DNA from 2 places in the Schaalia dentiphila ATCC 17982 genome. Region 2 is predicted to be linked to the other one. Evidence: riboswitches for the same ligand, from Rfam matches in the RefSeq annotation. Region 2 holds a riboswitch; the other holds the start of a gene.
What was found. A riboswitch is a leader RNA that binds a small molecule or an ion and turns the genes downstream of it on or off. The one in region 2 is predicted to bind ZMP and ZTP.

Region 1: another riboswitch for ZMP and ZTP. It lies ahead of purH (bifunctional phosphoribosylaminoimidazolecarboxamide formyltransferase/IMP cyclohydrolase); the one in region 2 lies ahead of glyA (serine hydroxymethyltransferase).

What each region holds. Positions count from the first base shown of each region.
Region 1 covers NZ_DS264586.1:2,355,412-2,363,852, reverse strand. The annotation lists gene ACTODO_RS10160 (UvrD-helicase domain-containing protein) at 1-70, shown strand, start outside; gene sucC (ADP-forming succinate--CoA ligase subunit beta) at 1,127-2,314, shown strand; gene sucD (succinate--CoA ligase subunit alpha) at 2,341-3,261, shown strand; gene ACTODO_RS10145 (cell division protein PerM) at 3,335-4,768, shown strand; gene ACTODO_RS10910 (hypothetical protein) at 4,713-4,853, shown strand; ZMP/ZTP riboswitch at 4,857-4,941, shown strand; gene purH (bifunctional phosphoribosylaminoimidazolecarboxamide formyltransferase/IMP cyclohydrolase) at 4,965-6,809, shown strand; gene ACTODO_RS10135 (biotin transporter BioY) at 6,957-7,541, shown strand; gene guaA (glutamine-hydrolyzing GMP synthase) at 7,693-8,441, shown strand, end outside.
Region 2 covers NZ_DS264586.1:217,898-226,338, reverse strand. The annotation lists gene ACTODO_RS10920 (fibrinogen-like YCDxxxxGGGW domain-containing protein) at 80-3,550, shown strand; gene ACTODO_RS00940 (WecB/TagA/CpsF family glycosyltransferase) at 3,556-4,344, shown strand; gene ACTODO_RS00935 (sugar transferase) at 5,247-5,942, opposite strand; ZMP/ZTP riboswitch at 6,251-6,335, shown strand; gene glyA (serine hydroxymethyltransferase) at 6,375-7,658, shown strand; gene ACTODO_RS00925 (bifunctional methylenetetrahydrofolate dehydrogenase/methenyltetrahydrofolate cyclohydrolase) at 7,661-8,441, shown strand, end outside.

The DNA of each region.
Region 1 (8,441 bases), 2.1 Mb from region 2:
CCGCATCCGCTTCGGCCTGGGCGAGAAGCGCCTGCTCGTGCGCATGGCTCCGATGCAGAAGATTTCGTAGCGTATCCCGGCTAGTGCCCAGCACTGCTCGGTTTGTTTGTGGCCCCGCGGGTGTTCCGGGCGCCATGTGGCCTGTCTCGTGGGCCGGGCTGCTTGATGCACCCGCGGGCGGCGGCCTGCTCGCGAGCCGTCCGCGCCGCGAGCCTTCGGCTCGGCGCGTCGTCTCGAAGCCCGGCCAGGCCCTGCCGCCGCCCACGGGCTCCGCAGCCAGGCCCTCCGACGCCCTCCTATGGTGTGCGTGTTCTGGATAGGAAGCTCTGTTCTGGATAGGAACGGTGCTTCTGGATAGCTTATTAACCTATCCAGAACGCAATAGCGTATCCAGATTGCTGTTTCCTATCCAGTTTGGTGGTGTGTGCCAGCCCGCCGGCTTGCTTGCTGCGTGGCAGTGGGGGTTTTGCGCCATGCGGAGCCTTCTAGCGGCGTGTCGCCGGCGTGTCGGAGCCTTGAATGGCGTAATTTCCCCTGATTGGTGGCGGTGTGGCCGCCAAACTGCGGACCGATTGGGCGAGTAACGCTGATAACGGGCTGTTTTGTGCAATGGGTCTGCACTGTGGCGGAATCGGTGGGCGTCACTGCGTTGGCTGATTGTTGCGGTGCTGCACGGTGTCATGCTCGCCTCGGTCCCGGCTGCTGGGCCCATCTACTGGCAGTGTTAACCCTTCAATGCACAGCTAAACCCACCTGGTGGCGGCTGGGCGCTGCCGCCCACGCTCCACCAGGTGGGTTAACGTGCGCGACAAAGTGTGTCGATTCGCCACGCACTGGGCCTCACGGATATGGGAGCTACGTCCATGCTCGCCGAGATTGAAGGACCTGCCGCTCGTGTCGTACAGCTGCGTAGCGGGCGAAAAGCGGTGCACCGCTGGTGCTACGACGCCCTGCGCGTCCCACCGACCCCAGCAACTGACCCCGCAACGCAAAGCGTTGACAAAAGGAAGTGGCTCTACGGTCAAGGTTGTGACAAGCCTTGATAATGGGAGGAAATGGCGCGTTGACGCCGGTCGCACGTTAGAATTATTGCGCTGACCACACCACGTTCAACGGAGGGAATAAGGTGGATCTCTACGAGTACCAGGCCCGGCAGATGTTCAAGGAGCACGGCGTGCCCGTGCTCGACTATCGCCTGGCGTCAACCCCCGAAGAGGCGCGCGAGGGTGCGCGCGAGCTCCTGGCGGACGGTGCGTTGCTGCTGGTCGTCAAGGCGCAGGTGAAGACCGGCGGCCGCGGCAAGGCCGGCGGCGTCAAGCTCGCCCACACCGCCGACGAGGCCTATGAGAAGGCTGAGGCGATCCTCGGCCTCGATATCAAGGGCCACATTGTCAAGAAGGTCATGATCGCGTCCGGCGCGGACATTGCCGCCGAATACTACTTCTCGATCCTGCTGGACCGCTCGAACCGCCGCCACCTGGCGATGTGCTCGCGCGAAGGTGGCATGGACATTGAGACCCTCGCCAAGGAGCGCCCCGAGGCTCTCGCGCGCGTCCCCCTCGATCCCACCGTTGGTATCGACGCCGAGGTCGCCCGCCACATCGCCAAGGAAGCGGGCTTCGACGAGGAAACGGCCGAGGCCATCGCCCCCGTCCTCGAAACCCTGTGGACCGTCTACCGTGATGAGGACGCGACCCTGGTCGAGGTCAACCCGCTGGTCTCCAGCCCCGACGGCTCCGTGTGGGCGGTTGACGGCAAGGTCACCCTCGACGACAACGCCCGCTTCCGTCACCCCGGCCACGCCGAGCTGGTGGACGTGGCCGCGCAGGATCCGCGCGAGGCCGCCGCGAAGGCAGCCGGGCTCAACTACGTGCGCCTGGAGGGCCAGGTCGGCATCATCGGTAACGGCGCGGGCCTGGTCATGTCGACGCTCGACGTGGTCGCGATGGCCGGCGAGGAGTTCGGCGGCATGAAGCCCGCGAACTTCCTCGACATCGGCGGCGGCGCCTCTGCCGAGGTCATGGCGAAGGGCCTGGACATCATCCTCGGCGACGAGCAGGTGCGCTCCGTGTTCGTCAACGTCTTCGGTGGCATCACCGCCTGTGACCAGGTCGCCCGAGGCATCATCGGTGCGCTCGAGACGCTGGGCGACGCGGCCTCGAAGCCTCTCGTCGTGCGCCTTGACGGCAACAAGGTCGAGGAGGGCCGCGCGATTCTCGCCGAGGCTGCGCACCCGCTCGTCCACATGGAAGAAACAATGGACGGCGCGGCCCGGCGTGCAGCTGAGCTCGCAGCCCAGGCCTCGTCGAAGTAACGACCCGAGAATCGCAGGAGAACACCATGACTATCTTCGTCAACTCTGACACCCGGGTCATCGTCCAGGGCATGACTGGCGCCGAGGGCCGCAAGCACACCCAGCGCATGCTGAGTGCCGGCACGGCCATCGTGGGCGGCACGAACCCGCGCAAGGCCGGCACGACCGTCACCTTCGACGTGCAGGGCTACGGCCCGGGCGCCGACAAGGTGACCGACGGCCAGGTTGAGGTCCCCGTCTTCGGCACGGTTGCCGAGGCCCGCGAGGCCACCGGCGCGAACGCCTCCGTCATCTTCGTGCCCCCGGCCTTCGCGAAGGGAGCCGCCCTCGAGGCCATCGACGCGGGCATCGAAACGATCGTCCTCATCACCGAGGGCATCCCCGTGCAGGATTCCACGATCGTCGTCGAGCGCGCGCTCGCGGCGGGCGTGCGCCTGATCGGCCCGAATTGCCCCGGCATCATCTCGCCCGGGCAGGCGAACCTGGGTATCACTCCGGCGGACATCACGGGACCGGGACGCCTCGGCCTTGTCTCGAAGTCGGGCACGCTGACCTACCAGCTCATGTACGAGCTGCGCGATTTTGGCTTCACGACGTGCCTGGGTATCGGCGGCGACCCGGTCGTGGGCACCACCCACATCGACGCGCTGGCGGCTTTTGAGGCGGACCCCGACACGGACCTCGTCATCATGATTGGTGAGATCGGCGGTGACGCCGAGGAGCGCGCGGCCGCCTGGATCCAGGAGAATATGACGAAGCCCGTCGTCGCCTACATCGCGGGCTTCACGGCCCCCGAGGGCAAGACCATGGGGCACGCCGGTGCGATCGTATCCGGCTCGTCCGGCACCGCTGCCGCGAAGGCGGAGGCGCTCGAGGCCGTGGGCGTGCGCGTGGGGCGCACTCCTTCGCAGACAGCGCAGATCGCGCGCGAGATCCTCTCGCGCTAACGTCACAGCACAAATCGGCCCGGGGTCGGCGCGCAGCGTCGCGGCCCCGGGCCGATTCTGACACTATGGGCCTGTGAGCGAGCGCATCAGAGAAGTACCCAGTCCCCGGCGAACCACGACCACGTACGTGGCGGATCGAGCGACGATCCGTGTGGCTGTCCCGCAGGGGTGGGCGCGCGGTGTGCTCGCGGGAGTTGAGGCGGCCTTCGCGGGCTGGGGTCTGATCACGGTGTTCACGATGATCGCCTATCTGACGCTGCGATCGAACTCGTGGATGAATGACACGACGCCGCGCGACGCGCTCGGCCTGGGCGGGGACCTGTGGGCCGCCGTCATTGGCGGCACGTCGGTCGTGGGTGACGTGCACTATCGCGCGATCCCGACGCTGATGGGTGCTCTGCTGGTCGTGTTGGTGCGGATTCTGCTACGCACGACGGCGGGTTATCCGCGCAGTGCCGCGCTGTTTGCCGTGCCTGGCTTCCTGCTGACTTCGTGGCTCCTGGCGGGGGCTTCCGGTATTCATTCGCATTGGTGGACGGGCACGATCGGCGGCGTGTTGATCCCGCTGATCGGCTCGGTGTGGTTCGTCGCCTCGGGCTATTCGCGCGACCATGAGGCACCGTCGATGCAGCACTGGATTTCGGGTGGCCTGAAGCTGGGTGGCCTGTCTGTGGTGGTCCTCGCGGCCGCCTCATTCGTCGCCTCGGTCATTGCGCTCGTCGCGGGGTGGAGCCGTATGGCGGGCATTCTGGAGCTCCTGGGTGCGTCATCGGCCGTGGATACGTCGTTCATCGTCGGCGGGCAGGCGCTGTTTGCGCCGACGATCATGGCGTGGGTGGCCTCCTGGTGGTCGGGCGCAGGCTTCTTGACGGCGACGGATTCGTTGCATTCGCCGATGGTTGTCGGCTCCGGGCCGATCCCGCCGATTCCGCTGTTGGGTGCCGTCCCACAGACCGCTCCCGGTATGTGGGTGCTCCTCGCGCCGATCGCGCTGGGTATCGGCCTCGGTTTCGTCGCGGCTCGTTGGTTCCGTCGTGAGCACCTGCTGCACCAGACCGCTCAGGGGGTCCTGGCCTCGTTGATCACCGCGTCGGTGACGGCCCTGTGGATGTGGAGCGCGACGATGAGCATGGGCTCCGTGCGCCTCGCATTGATGGGCCCGCGCGTGGGGTGGGCGACGCTCGCCCTCGTGCTCGAGATCGCCCTGCCCGCGCTGATCATCGCCCTGGCGACCCACCCGACGACCCGTGCCCTCCTCGGCGAGGGCGCCGGTCGCGTACGCAACGAGGGCGAGGCCCTGCGCCGCCGCGCCGCCGAGCGTGCATCCCGCGTGGGAGCCGCTGCCTCGACGATGGACGAGGCCTGGGCTGAGGCTTCCGATCCCGCTGAGGTGGGCGACACGGAAGCAAGCGCCGACGAGGCCGGGGCTGAGGATCTCGAAGCGGTGGCCGATGGGGGGAGAAGTGGACGAGAAGCCCGAGGAGACCAGCGAAACCGCCGCCGATGACGCTGCGGGCAGCGAAGCGGTCGAGGCCGAAGGTGACGCGGAAGACCCCGAGACGAAGGCGACGCGGCGCGAGGGCCTGAACTAGACTGGGAGACGCCGCGACTGGCGAGGGTGGATGACCACCGGGGAGCGGCCGCATTTCCCGCGAGGCGTCGCCCGCCTGGGCGCCTGGGTTTGGTCTCAACCTGGAGGAACTATGTCCGTCTCCCTGGACAACCTGGAACCCATCGACGTGCGCCCCATCAAGCGGGCACTGATCTCCGTGTATGACAAGACGGGCTTGGAGGACCTTGCTCGCGCCCTTGGCGAGGCCGGCGTGGAGATCGTCTCCACCGGCTCCACGGCTGCCCGCATCGCGGCCGCTGGCGTGGCTGTGACCCCGGTCGACGACGTGACCGGTTTCCCCGAGGTGCTCGAGGGCCGAGTGAAGACCCTGCACCCCTTCATCCATTCCGGCATCCTGGCCGATCAGCGTAAGGCCGCGCACCGCGAGCAGATCGCGCAGCTCGGTATCCAGGCGTTTGACCTGGTCGTGTGCAACCTGTACCCCTTCCAGGACACGGTTGCGTCGGGCGCGTCCTTCGACGAGTGTGTCGAGCAGATTGACATCGGTGGCCCTTCCATGGTGCGAGCCGCCGCGAAGAATCATCCGTCGGTCGCGGTCGTGACCTCTCCGGAGCGTTACGCGGATGTGGCCGAGGCCGTGGCGGGGGAGGGCTTCACCCTCGAGCAGCGCCGCGTGCTGGCCGCCGAGGCCTTCGCCCATACGGCGACCTACGACCTAGCGATCGCCGGCTGGCTGGCTGACGAGCTGGACCTCGAGGACGTGCGCGAGACCCTCGACGATGCCGCCGAGACTCACCTGGACGCCTCCGACGCTGCGTTCCTGGAGTCGCTGGGCTACCAGACCGAGGAAGACTACGTGGTGAAGGCCCCCGAGGAGGAGGAGGGGCAGGCCTCGGGCATGCCCGTGTTCGTCGCCGACGCGTTCGAGCGCGTGGAGTCGCTGCGCTACGGCGAGAACCCGCACCAGGGTGCGGCCGTGTACCGTGAGATCGACGAGTCCTTCGAGGACGAGGAGGCCGACGACGAGGCGTTGGCCTCGGGCATTGCGAATGCGCGCCAGCTGCATGGCAAGGCCATGAGCTACAACAACTACACGGATGGTGACGCCGCCCTGCGCGCCGCCTACGATCATGAGCGCCCCTGCGTCGCGATCATCAAGCACGCGAACCCCTGCGGCATTGCGGTGGCTGACGACGTGGCCAAGGCGCACCGCCTCGCGCACGCCTGCGACCCCGTGTCGGCGTTCGGCGGTGTGATCGCCGTGAACCGCCCGGTGAGCGTGGAGCTGGCCCGCCAGATCGTCCCGATCTTCACCGAGGTTGTGCTGGCCCCCGATTACGAGGAGGGTGCGCTCAAGGTGCTGAGTGCGAAGAAGAACCTGCGCGTTCTGCAGGTTGAGCCCCCGGCTCGCGGCTCGTACGAGTTCAAGCAGATCAGCGGCGGCTTGCTGGTCCAGGAGCGCGACGATATTGACGCGCCCGGCGATTCCCCGGAGAACTGGACGCTTGCGGCAGGTGCTCCCGCCGACGAGGCGACGCTGGCGGACCTGGAGTTCGCGTGGCGCACGGTGCGCGCGGTGCGCTCGAACGCGATCCTGCTGGTCAAGGACGGCGCCTCGGTGGGTGTTGGCATGGGCCAGGTGAACCGCGTGGACTCCTGCAAGCTGGCGGTTGAGCGTGCGAACACGCTGGGCTCGCGCTCGACGGGTGACGCGGCGGCGTCCAACGTGGACAGCGCGGGCGGCGCTCGCGCCTCCGAGGTCGTGGGTGATGCTCCCGAGCAGCGTTCCATTGGCGCGGTCGCCGCGTCGGATGCGTTCTTCCCCTTCGCGGATGGCCTGCAGGTGCTCATCGATGCGGGCGTGAAGGCTGTCGTTCAGCCCGGCGGCTCGGTGCGTGACCAGGAGTCGATTGACGCGGCGAACGCTGCGGGCATCACGATGTACCTGACGGGCACGCGCCACTTCGCGCACTGATCATTCCCGCTCATGGGCACCAGGGGGCGAGCGCCGGTGTGGCGCTCGCCCCCTGAGATCTGCGCCCGTGTGCTTGACAGGGAGTGGTGGACAGCATATTGTTCAATTGTTGAATGAAAGGCTGTTAGCCCTGTTGAAAGGTGTCGTATGACCACCCTGACCGCTTCCCCCGTCGCCGCGCGTGAGAACCGCGTTCTCGCCGATCGCCTCGGTGGCACGATCGCCCGCGAGATCGCCCTGGTGGCGGCTGGCACGATCGCCATGATCGTCCTCGCCCGCATCTCGATCCCGCTGCCCTTCACGCCTGTGCCCGTCTCGCTCGGCACGCTGGGCGCCCTCTCGGTTGGCACGACCCTCGGCGCGCGCCGAGGCCTCGTCTCGGTCGCTGCGTACGCCCTCCTCGGCATTGCGGGCGTCCCGGTCTTCACCGGCACGAACGTCGGCTGGGCCTTCGCGTCCTTCGGCTACATCCTCGGCTACCTCCTCGTCGCCGCGATCGCCGGCGTGGCGGCCCAGCGCGGCGCCGACCGTCGCATTGCCACCATGGCGCCGACCGCCGTCGTGTCCCTGTTCTCCGTGTACATCCTTGGCCTGGCCTGGATGATCCCCTTCGCGCACATGACCCTCGAACAGGGTCTGATGAAGGGCTTCGTGCCCTTCATCATCGGCGACCTGGTCAAGGCCGCCGTGGCCACCGGCGCCTTCCCGGTGCTGCGCTCCATCTTCCGCTGAGCCGCGCGCTCGAGCGCAACGTGAGTCGGCCTCGTCCCCACCCGGGGGCGGGGCCGTCGCCGTATCCGGCGTCCGCAGTGGTGACATGCGTAATGGAGCACGACGGGGCGGGGCGCGCGCGGGTACCATTGGCAGGGTGAACGCTTCTGACATGCATCCCGTCCTCGTCGTCGACTTCGGCGCTCAGTACGCCCAGCTGATCGCGCGCCGCGTACGTGAGGCTAACGTCTACTCCGAGATCGTCCCCCACACTATGAGCGTGGCGGACATGCTCGCCAAGGAGCCCGCCGCCATCATCCTGTCCGGCGGCCCGTCCTCCGTGTACGAGGAGGGTGCTCCCTCCGTCGATCCCGCGATCTTCGAGGCCGGCGTGCCCGTGCTGGGCATCTGCTATGGCTTCCAGACCATGGCACACGCCCTGGGTGGCACCGTCGGTCGCACGGGCACCCGCGAGTACGGGCACACCGAGGCTTCTGTCTCCGGTGACTCCTGCCTGTTCGGGGGCACCCCCGACGACCAGATCGTGTGGATGAGCCACGGCGATGCCGTCCAGGGTGCGCCCGAGGGCTTCACCGTTACCGCCTCCACCACCGAGACCCCAGTTGCGGCCTTCGAGTCGCGTGAGCGTCGCCTCTACGGCCTGCAGTGGCACCCCGAGGTGGGGCACTCCCAGTTCGGCCAGGACGCACTGAAGAACTTCCTCTACGAGGGGGCCGGCCTGGAGCCGACGTGGACCGCCGGTTCCATCGTGGACGAGCAGGTTGCGAAGATCCGCGAGCAGGTCGGCGATGCGCAGGTCATTTGCGCACTATCCGGGGGCGTGGACTCCTCCGTCGCGGCGGCGCTCGTGCACAAGGCTGTCGGCGACCAGCTGACCTGTTTCTTCATCGATCACGGCCT
Region 2 (8,441 bases):
TCCTAACCAAGTGGTTGAGCGGTGGCAATTATCGTGACACTATAGAAGTAACCATTTACACGATACCTGTGAGGACCCCATGAGTTTCATGCGCCGTTGCTTGGCGCTCGGACTGGCATCAGTGACCAGCCTGAGCGTGCTGGCGTTTTCCCCGGCTGCCCACGCCGCCACCGACCCGCTCCACGATGGCCTGAGCGCGGCCACGGCCGCGGCCTCGTGCTGGGAAATCAAGCAGAACGACCCGCGTTCCCAGAACGGAACGTACTGGCTGCAGACCTCCACCATGGACGCGCCCGGCCAGTTCTTCTGCGATCAGACCACTGACGGCGGCGGCTGGGTTCTCATCGGTCGTGGCCGTGAAGGCTGGGAGACGTGGAGCCAGGGACAGGGCGACCAGGAGAAGCTCAAGACCCGTCCGCGTACCGCCGGTGACTTCGAAGTCGTGCAGGCCTCACACCAGACGGTCAATGGGCTACTCGGCGGCACCTCTGTCTCCGACCTTGAGGACGGCCTCATGGTCCAGCGTGCCTCGAACCACACGGGCACCGCCTACCAGACCGTGCGCATGCGCTTCCCGAAGATGCGTGACTTCATCTGGCCGTTCAAGAGCGCTCACCCGGTGGATGTGAAGTTCAACCACGAATGGTGGGTCCAGGGCGGCATTGTGTGGGCAGGCTTCGGTACCAACACCTCCTGGGGCTACGTCAACCTCGTCGCCTCCGCGCAGAACAAGTACACGCTCGGCTGGGGCTACGGCCCCCTCGCCACCTCCTGGTACGACACGTCCTCCTCGACGTCATACTTCCACCGCAACGGCTCGATCATCAACCCCTACGCCGAGGCCTACGTGCGCCCGCAGCTGCGCTCCACGGACGCCAGCTTCCGCGCCATCGGTGACGGTGGGACGCCCGCCAAGATGCAGAAGGCTACCGCTTCCGAGTTCGCGTCCCCGATGTCTTGGGGCGTGGCCGGCAACCTCAACGGTTCCGTCCAGGAAGGTAACATCCAGGTTCAGGCCTTCGAGCAGATCGGCTCGACGATGTACGTGGGCGGTAACTTCACCGGCGTGAAGAAAGGCAAGAACGGCCAGGAGATCGCCTCCAGTGGTCTCGCCGGCTTCGATGCGACGACGGGGGAGTGGAACGGTCAGACGTTCTCCTTCAACAACCAGGTCAAGGACCTCGTTGAGTTGCCCAACGGCAAGCTTCTCGTGGCCGGCGACTTCACAAAGGTCAACGGTGAGACCCACGTTGGCACCGTTCTGATCGACCCTGCGACCGGCCAGATCGACCCGTCGTGGACCCTGCAGGCGCGCACCGGCACCAACGGTGGCCGTGTCTCGGTCAAGTCCATCAAGATCATCAACGAACACATCTATCTGGGCGGTATCTTCACGCACTTCCAGGGCAACGGCGCGTCGTGGACCTACGCCCGTAACGGCGCCCGCCTCGACATCAATGGCAAGCCCGACCGCTCGTGGAACCCCGAGTTCAACGGCTCCGTCATCGATATCGACGTCGACGAGAACGAGGCCTACTACTACGCGGCCGGCTACTTCACCCGAGCCCACGACCGCGTCGTCGAAAACGCTGGCCGCCTGTCCACGGCAGCCGGCGCCGAACTCGACCAGTCCTGGACCTTCCGTCACTCCTACCTGATCGGCAAGTACCAGCAGACCGTGACGGCCGCCAACGGCCGCGTCTACTTCGGTGGCTCGCAGCACTCGCTCTTCGGCTACAACTCCGACACGATGACGCGCACCTCGGGCTCCATCACCATGTACAACGGCGGTGACCTTCAAGCCAGCACCCGGTCCGCCACTGGCGTCGTCTACGCGTCGTGCCACTGCTCCGACTACGCCTTCCAGGATGCCTACCAGTACCTGACGCTGGGCACCACGTGGACGCGAGCCGACGAGATTCAGTGGGTCGGCGGCTGGGACGAGGCCACGGGCCGCCAGCTCGGTTGGACCCCCTACCGCCTCGGCTCCCTGCGCTCCAGCGGCGCGTGGGCCCTCGAAATGGCTGACGACGGTGCCCTGTGGGCCGGCGGCGATTTCAACTACTCCTACACGTCGCTGACCTCGGGCCAGTGGTCCGGTGGCTTTGTGCGCATGCCCGCCCGCAATGCCACCGCCCCCGCGGTTCCCGCGAACCTGCGCGCCTCCGACGGCAACTCCAAGGAAGTCACGCTCAAGTGGTCCTCCGTGCCCGGTGCCGTCTCCTACGACATCCTGCGTGACGATCGTCCGATCGCCACCACGACCTCGAACTCCGTGACCGTTCCCTTGGGCGGCAAGAATCGCTTCTTCGTGCGCGCGGTGGCCTCCGACGGCCTGCGCGGTGCCTCGACCCACGTCTACACGGTCGACTCCAACGGCAAACCCGCCCAGCCCGACGGTGCCACGCTGCTCGTCGACGAGGATGACGCCTGGGCGTACCACTGGTCGACCGATCCGGTCGCCGAGAACTGGGCCCAGACCTCGTTCGACGACTCCGCCTGGAGTCGCGGTGCCTCGCCGATCGGCTACGGTGGCCCTGGAATCAACACGACACTGACCCCGGGCGCGGCCAAGAACCGCCCTGTCACCACCTACGCGCGCATCAACTTCACGGTCGCTGACCCGACCGCCATCGTCGGCGTGAACGTTGCCGTGACGGCCGACGACGGAGCCGTGGTGTACGTCAACGGCAACGAAGTAGCCCGCCAGCGTATGGACGATGGAACGGTTGACGCCTCGACCTTCGCGAACGCGTCCGTCTCGACGCCCGCCGCGCGCGCCGACCGACAGCTGGTATTCGTCCCCGCGGACAAGCTGGTCGCCGGTACGAACACGCTGGCCGTCGAAACGCACCTGAACTACCGCTCCAGCTCGTCGATGACCATCGACGGTATGGTCAAGGTCGTCACCAAGGGCGACGAGCCTACTCCGGAACCCGAGCCCGAGCCCGATCCGGAGCCGGCGCCCCAGCCGCAGCCGGACCTTCCGCTCACGCCCGACCCGGACAAGCCCCTCGAGGTGCTCGATGTCTCCGCGATGAACCTCGGTAACTTCCTGTACCCCGGCATGTACTGGAACTACTGGAACTCCAAGGAAACTCCGGACCCGGCGTGGAACTCCACCGCCGACCTGTCCTCGTGGAAGCACGGCGCCAGCCCGCTTGGCTGGGGTGACCGTGACGCCGGTACGCCCTTCACGCTGCCGGCAGCGGACCGAGCCATCACGAACTACTTCGTGCGTGACGTCAACTTCGGTACCCTCAGCGCTGACTTCGAGGTCATTCTCAACGTCCGCGTTGACGATGGTGCAGTCATCTACATCAACGGCACCGAAATCAAGCGCGTGAACATGCCCGAAGGCACGATCGACGCCAGTACGCGAGCCTCCTCCAACGTGGGCCTCGCTACGGCGAAGAACAACATTGTGCGCATCGCGGTGCCTCGCAAGGTGCTCAGGGACGGCGTCAACCGTGTCGCGGTTGAAACGCACGCCAACTACGCGAATGCGGCATCCGTAACCTTCGATCTCAAGGCAAGCCTGGTGAGGTGATCTCCATGACCGCGACGTCAACTCCCGCCGGCGGCGAGGCTGAACCCGAAGCCGCCGGCGCGGTCGGCGCCCCCGCGACCGATCCCGCGTTCGACGCGATGGCACAGCGCGTGCTCACTCGAGGGCACACGACCACGTGGCTCAACCACTGGTCCCTCCTGCATGCCGACTTCCGTGCGCTTGCCCGCATGCACACCGTCGGCTTCGATGGGACCCTCCTGCAGATGCGTCTGCGCGCAGCAGGCCACGAGGTCGCCCGCACCTCTGCGGACCTCGTCCTGCCGCACGTCTTCGAACGCCTTGAGGATGGCACCCGCATTACCCTCATCGGGGCTGTGCCCGAGGCCGGTCAGGCCGCAGCCGAGCGCCTGCATCGCTTCGATGTACAGGTCATTGACGGGTATGAGGGGCTTCGTCGGCTGAAGGCCGATCCTTCGGTGCTCACTGCCTTCGATCCGCGCCTCGTGATCGTCGGCCTGGGGGCCGGCCTCCAGGAGGTCGTCGCGTCGTTCGTTCTCGACCTCCTGCCCGAGGTATCCGTGTGCACTGCGGGCGGTTGGATCGACCAGTACGCGCGCGCTGCCGACGACTATTTCCCGACCTGGGTGCACGCCGCCCGCCTCGGGTGGGCCTGGCGCATCGCGCACGAGCCCAAGCGGCTCATCAAGCGCTACACCGTCGAAGCCCTCGACTTCGTCGCTCACGCGCCCGAGCTCATCTCGCGGCTCGAGGCAATGGGTAGCTTCGACGATCTCGGACTGGTCGGTGGCGTGACGTTCGCTGACCGAGGTTGACGCTAGTCGTTGTGGAGGAGGCCGGACCCGCAGGGGTCCGGCCTCCTCCACGTTGCCGAATAGGCTGGCGCTGCCCACTGGTGGGTCGTGAAGGCTGCTGGCGCGTAGGGGCTGTTGTTTCTACCTGCTGTCATCTGGCATTGTGTGCGCCTAGTGTGGTCAGCCCCCCCGTATCTGGCGACGTGCGCTTCAGGCGACTGCAACGGGTTGTTCTGGATAGGAACGGCAGTTCTGGATAGGTTATTTTCCTATCCAGATCGCTCCAACCTATCCAGATCGCTCCAACCTATCCAGATCGCTCCAACCTATCCAGATCGCTCCAACCTATCCAGATCGCCATAACCTATCCGCATCGTTATGGCATATCCTCCCGGCCCATGCCCGCGGCAAGTGGGGCGCGAGGCTCTTATCGGTCAATCCTGTAGTCCTGTGTCTCGAAGCTTGGTCACCAACAGGGTTTGCGTGAAGGTGCGCGCTCGCAGGCCAGGGTCTCTTTCGTGTGAGTGCCTGGTCGGCTTTCGGGAGTGCACGAGGGACGCGCGTGGGGAAGGGGGAGTGGCGCTGAGCGTGTCTCACAACGCTTCTGGATGGATGCTTGAAAGGGTTATGCAGTGAATGATGTAGCCCACACAAACCATTATGAGGGGGTGACGGATCCCTGTGATGCGGGTGGCAAAGGGTGCTCCTGTGTGCCGGTGTCAAACTCTCGTGAGACTTATGAACTGCTCATTGTGTGAGCACTGCCGTGAGGTACTGCGATGGGGCCTCGCCGCGCTGTCCAAGCCAGTGTGAATTGCCCAGTGGTTGCGGTGATGTGCGGCCGTGGTGGGGCGTGAAAGATAAAGGTGTGGCCCGAGCCAATTGGCTCGGGCCACACCTAATCACACACAGAGAGGAAAGGCTTAGTAGGCCCCCTCGTGACGCAGGATCGCGGGGATGGTCTGAAGCACGATCCACGCGTCGAGGGTGAGGGAGCGGTGCTGGGCGTAGGAGAGGTCCAGGTGGACGGTCTCATCCCAGGAGAGGTTCGAGCGGCCGGAGATCTGCCAGAGGCCGGTGATGCCGGGGCGGACGGCGAACTTACCCATCACGCGGGGTTCGTACTGTGCGACCTCGCTGGGGAGCGGGGGGCGCGGGCCCACGAGGGACATGTCGCCACGCAGGACGTTGAATAGCTGGGGCAGCTCGTCAATCGACGTCTTGCGCAGGAAGGCTCCGATGCGCGTAATGCGCGGATCATTGGCCATTTTAAACATGATCGAATTTCCGGCGGAGGAGTCGGCCTCGTTGGCCTCCATGAGGGAGGCCTTGAGCTCTTCGGCGTCCACACGCATGGTGCGGAACTTAAACATGGTAAAAGTCTTGCCGTTGAGGCCGACGCGCTCCTGAGTGAAGAAAACGGGGCCTCCGTCGTTCAGGTGCACCATCGCGGCGACAATGATCCACAGCGGGGTCAGCAGGATAATGCCGAAAAGAGCTGCGAAAATGTCGCACATGCGCTTGATGGCGTTGTCGGCGGAGGCGGCAAGATCCGACGCGTGCTCGAATGCGTGAGCCGTGGATGCGGCTCGTGCGGTGGGCTTCGTCAATGTTGTCATCTGTGCGCCTTCCTTCAACTTCATCAAACTCAAATGCTGCATGTCGGTTAGAGGCGGAAAACCGCTCTGGACTGGGATGTCTGCTAGGCAAACGTCCCTGGTGCAACTCAGTCACCGTTAGGTGTTAACCCTAGTCTATCCACATGGTTAGCTTGGTTGCTAACCAAAAGGTTAAGTACAAGCGAAAGAGGGCTGTGATTTCGTACACCTGACGAGTTGTGCAAGTCAGACCTGAACGTTGCATGACCGGCTGGTAGCTTGCTGACACCATGGCAGAATGCGCGCAAAACCGCCGAGCGATAGACTGGTAAGCGTGTCGTGACTGGCGAACAGGTGGGCCACCACCGGGGAGCGACGCGTCGGCATCGATAGCCGCCCGCCTGGGCTAGAGGCCACTGCCAACCATCATCGGATGATCAATAGGAGAACCCCATGGATTCCCTCAATGACATGACACTTGCGCAGCTGGATCCTGAGATTCAGGCCGTTCTGGACGCCGAGCTTGGTCGCCAGCGTGACACTCTTGAGATGATCGCCTCGGAGAACTTTGTCCCGCGCGCCGTCCTCGAGGCGCAGGGCTCGGTCCTGACGAATAAGTATGCCGAGGGCTACCCGGGCCGCCGCTACTACGGTGGCTGCGAGTTCGTGGATGTCGCAGAGTCTCTCGCCATCGAACGTGCGAAGCAGGTTTTCGGCGGCGACTACGTCAACGTTCAGCCCCACGCCGGTGCGCAGGCCAATGCCGCCGCACTCATGGCTATGGCGAACGTCGGCGACCCGATCCTCGGCCTGTCGCTGGCTCACGGCGGTCACCTGACCCACGGCATGCGCCTGAACTTCTCGGGCAAGAACTACAAGGCCGTCGCCTACGAGGTTGACCGCGAGACCATGCGCATCGAGCCTGAGAAGGTCCGTGAGGCTGCCCTCGCGGAGCGTCCGCGCGTCATCATCGCCGGCTGGTCCGCCTACCCGCGTCACCTTGACTTCCAGGCCTTCCGCGACATCGCGGACGAGGTCGGCGCCGCCCTCTGGGTGGACATGGCTCACTTCGCGGGCCTCGTGGCCGCGGGGCTGCACCCGAACCCCGTCCCCTTCGCTGACGTGGTGACGACGACGGTCCACAAGACCCTGGGTGGTCCTCGTTCTGGCATGATCCTGTCCTCGCGCGGCGAGCAGTGGGGCAAGAAGCTGAACTCTTCGGTGTTCCCCGGCCAGCAGGGCGGCCCCCTCATGCATGCGATCGCTGCGAAGGCCATCGCCATGAAGGTCGCGCAGACCGACGAATTCAAGGACCGCCAGCGCCGCACCCTCGAGGGCGCGCAGATCATCGCCGAGCGCCTGGGCGCTGACGACGCGAAGAAGGCCGGCATCAAGCTGGTCACGGGCGGCACCGACGTGCACCTCGTCCTCGTTGACCTGGTTGATTCCGAGCTCAACGGTCAGCAGGCCGAGGATCTGCTGCACGAGGTCGGTATTACCGTCAACCGCAACGCCGTTCCCTTCGACCCTCGTCCGCCGGCCGTCACCTCGGGCCTGCGCATCGGCACCCCTGCCCTTGCGACGCGTGGTTTCGACGCCGAGGACTTCGCCGAGGTTGCGGACATCATTGGCACGACCCTGTCTCAGGGGGCGTCCGGCGGCAACGTTGAGGTGGACGCCCTGCGCGCCCGCGTCAAGAAGCTGACGGACAAGCACCCGCTGTACGCCGGGCTCTGATCGTGAGGGCTCCCTGGGAGGGCCCCGCCGGGGTCCTGGATGGCAAGGCGACCGCTGCCGCCATTAAGGCGGAGCTGAAGGAGCGCGTCGATCGTCTGCGCGAGGCCGGGGTTGTCCCGGGCCTCGGCACGATCCTCGTGGGCGAGGACCCCGGGTCCGTCGCCTACGTCGCCGGCAAGCACCGCGATTGCGCTGAGATCGGCGCCGAGTCGATCCGTGTGGACCTGCCGGCCGACGCGACGCAAGAACAGGTGGAGGCCGCGATCGATCAGCTCAACGCGGATCCTGCCTGCACGGGCTACATCGTGCAGCTGCCCCTGCCGCGCGGCATCGATACGAACGCCGTCCTGGAGCGTATCGACCCCGCGAAGGACGCAGACGGCCTGCATCCGATGAACCTCGGACGCCTCGTGTTGCGAGGCTCGGGGCCCATCGATTCGCCTCTGCCGTGCACGCCGCGCGCGGTCATCGAGCTCATGGAACGCCATGGGATCGACCTGGCCGGCAAGAACGTGTGTGTCATCGGTCGAGGCGTGACCGTGGGTCGTTCGATCGGCCTGCTGCTCATGCGCAAGGAAGTGAACGCGACGGTCGACGTGTGCCACACGGGCACGACCGACCTGGCTGATCACGTGCGTCGTGCGGACGTCATCGTGGCCGCGGCGGGCTCCGCGGGGATTATCACCCGCGACATGGTGGCCCCCGGTGCCATCGTCCTCGACGTCGGCGTGAGCCGCGTGCAGGGCGAGGACGGCAAGGCTCGACTGATGGGCGACGTCGCGG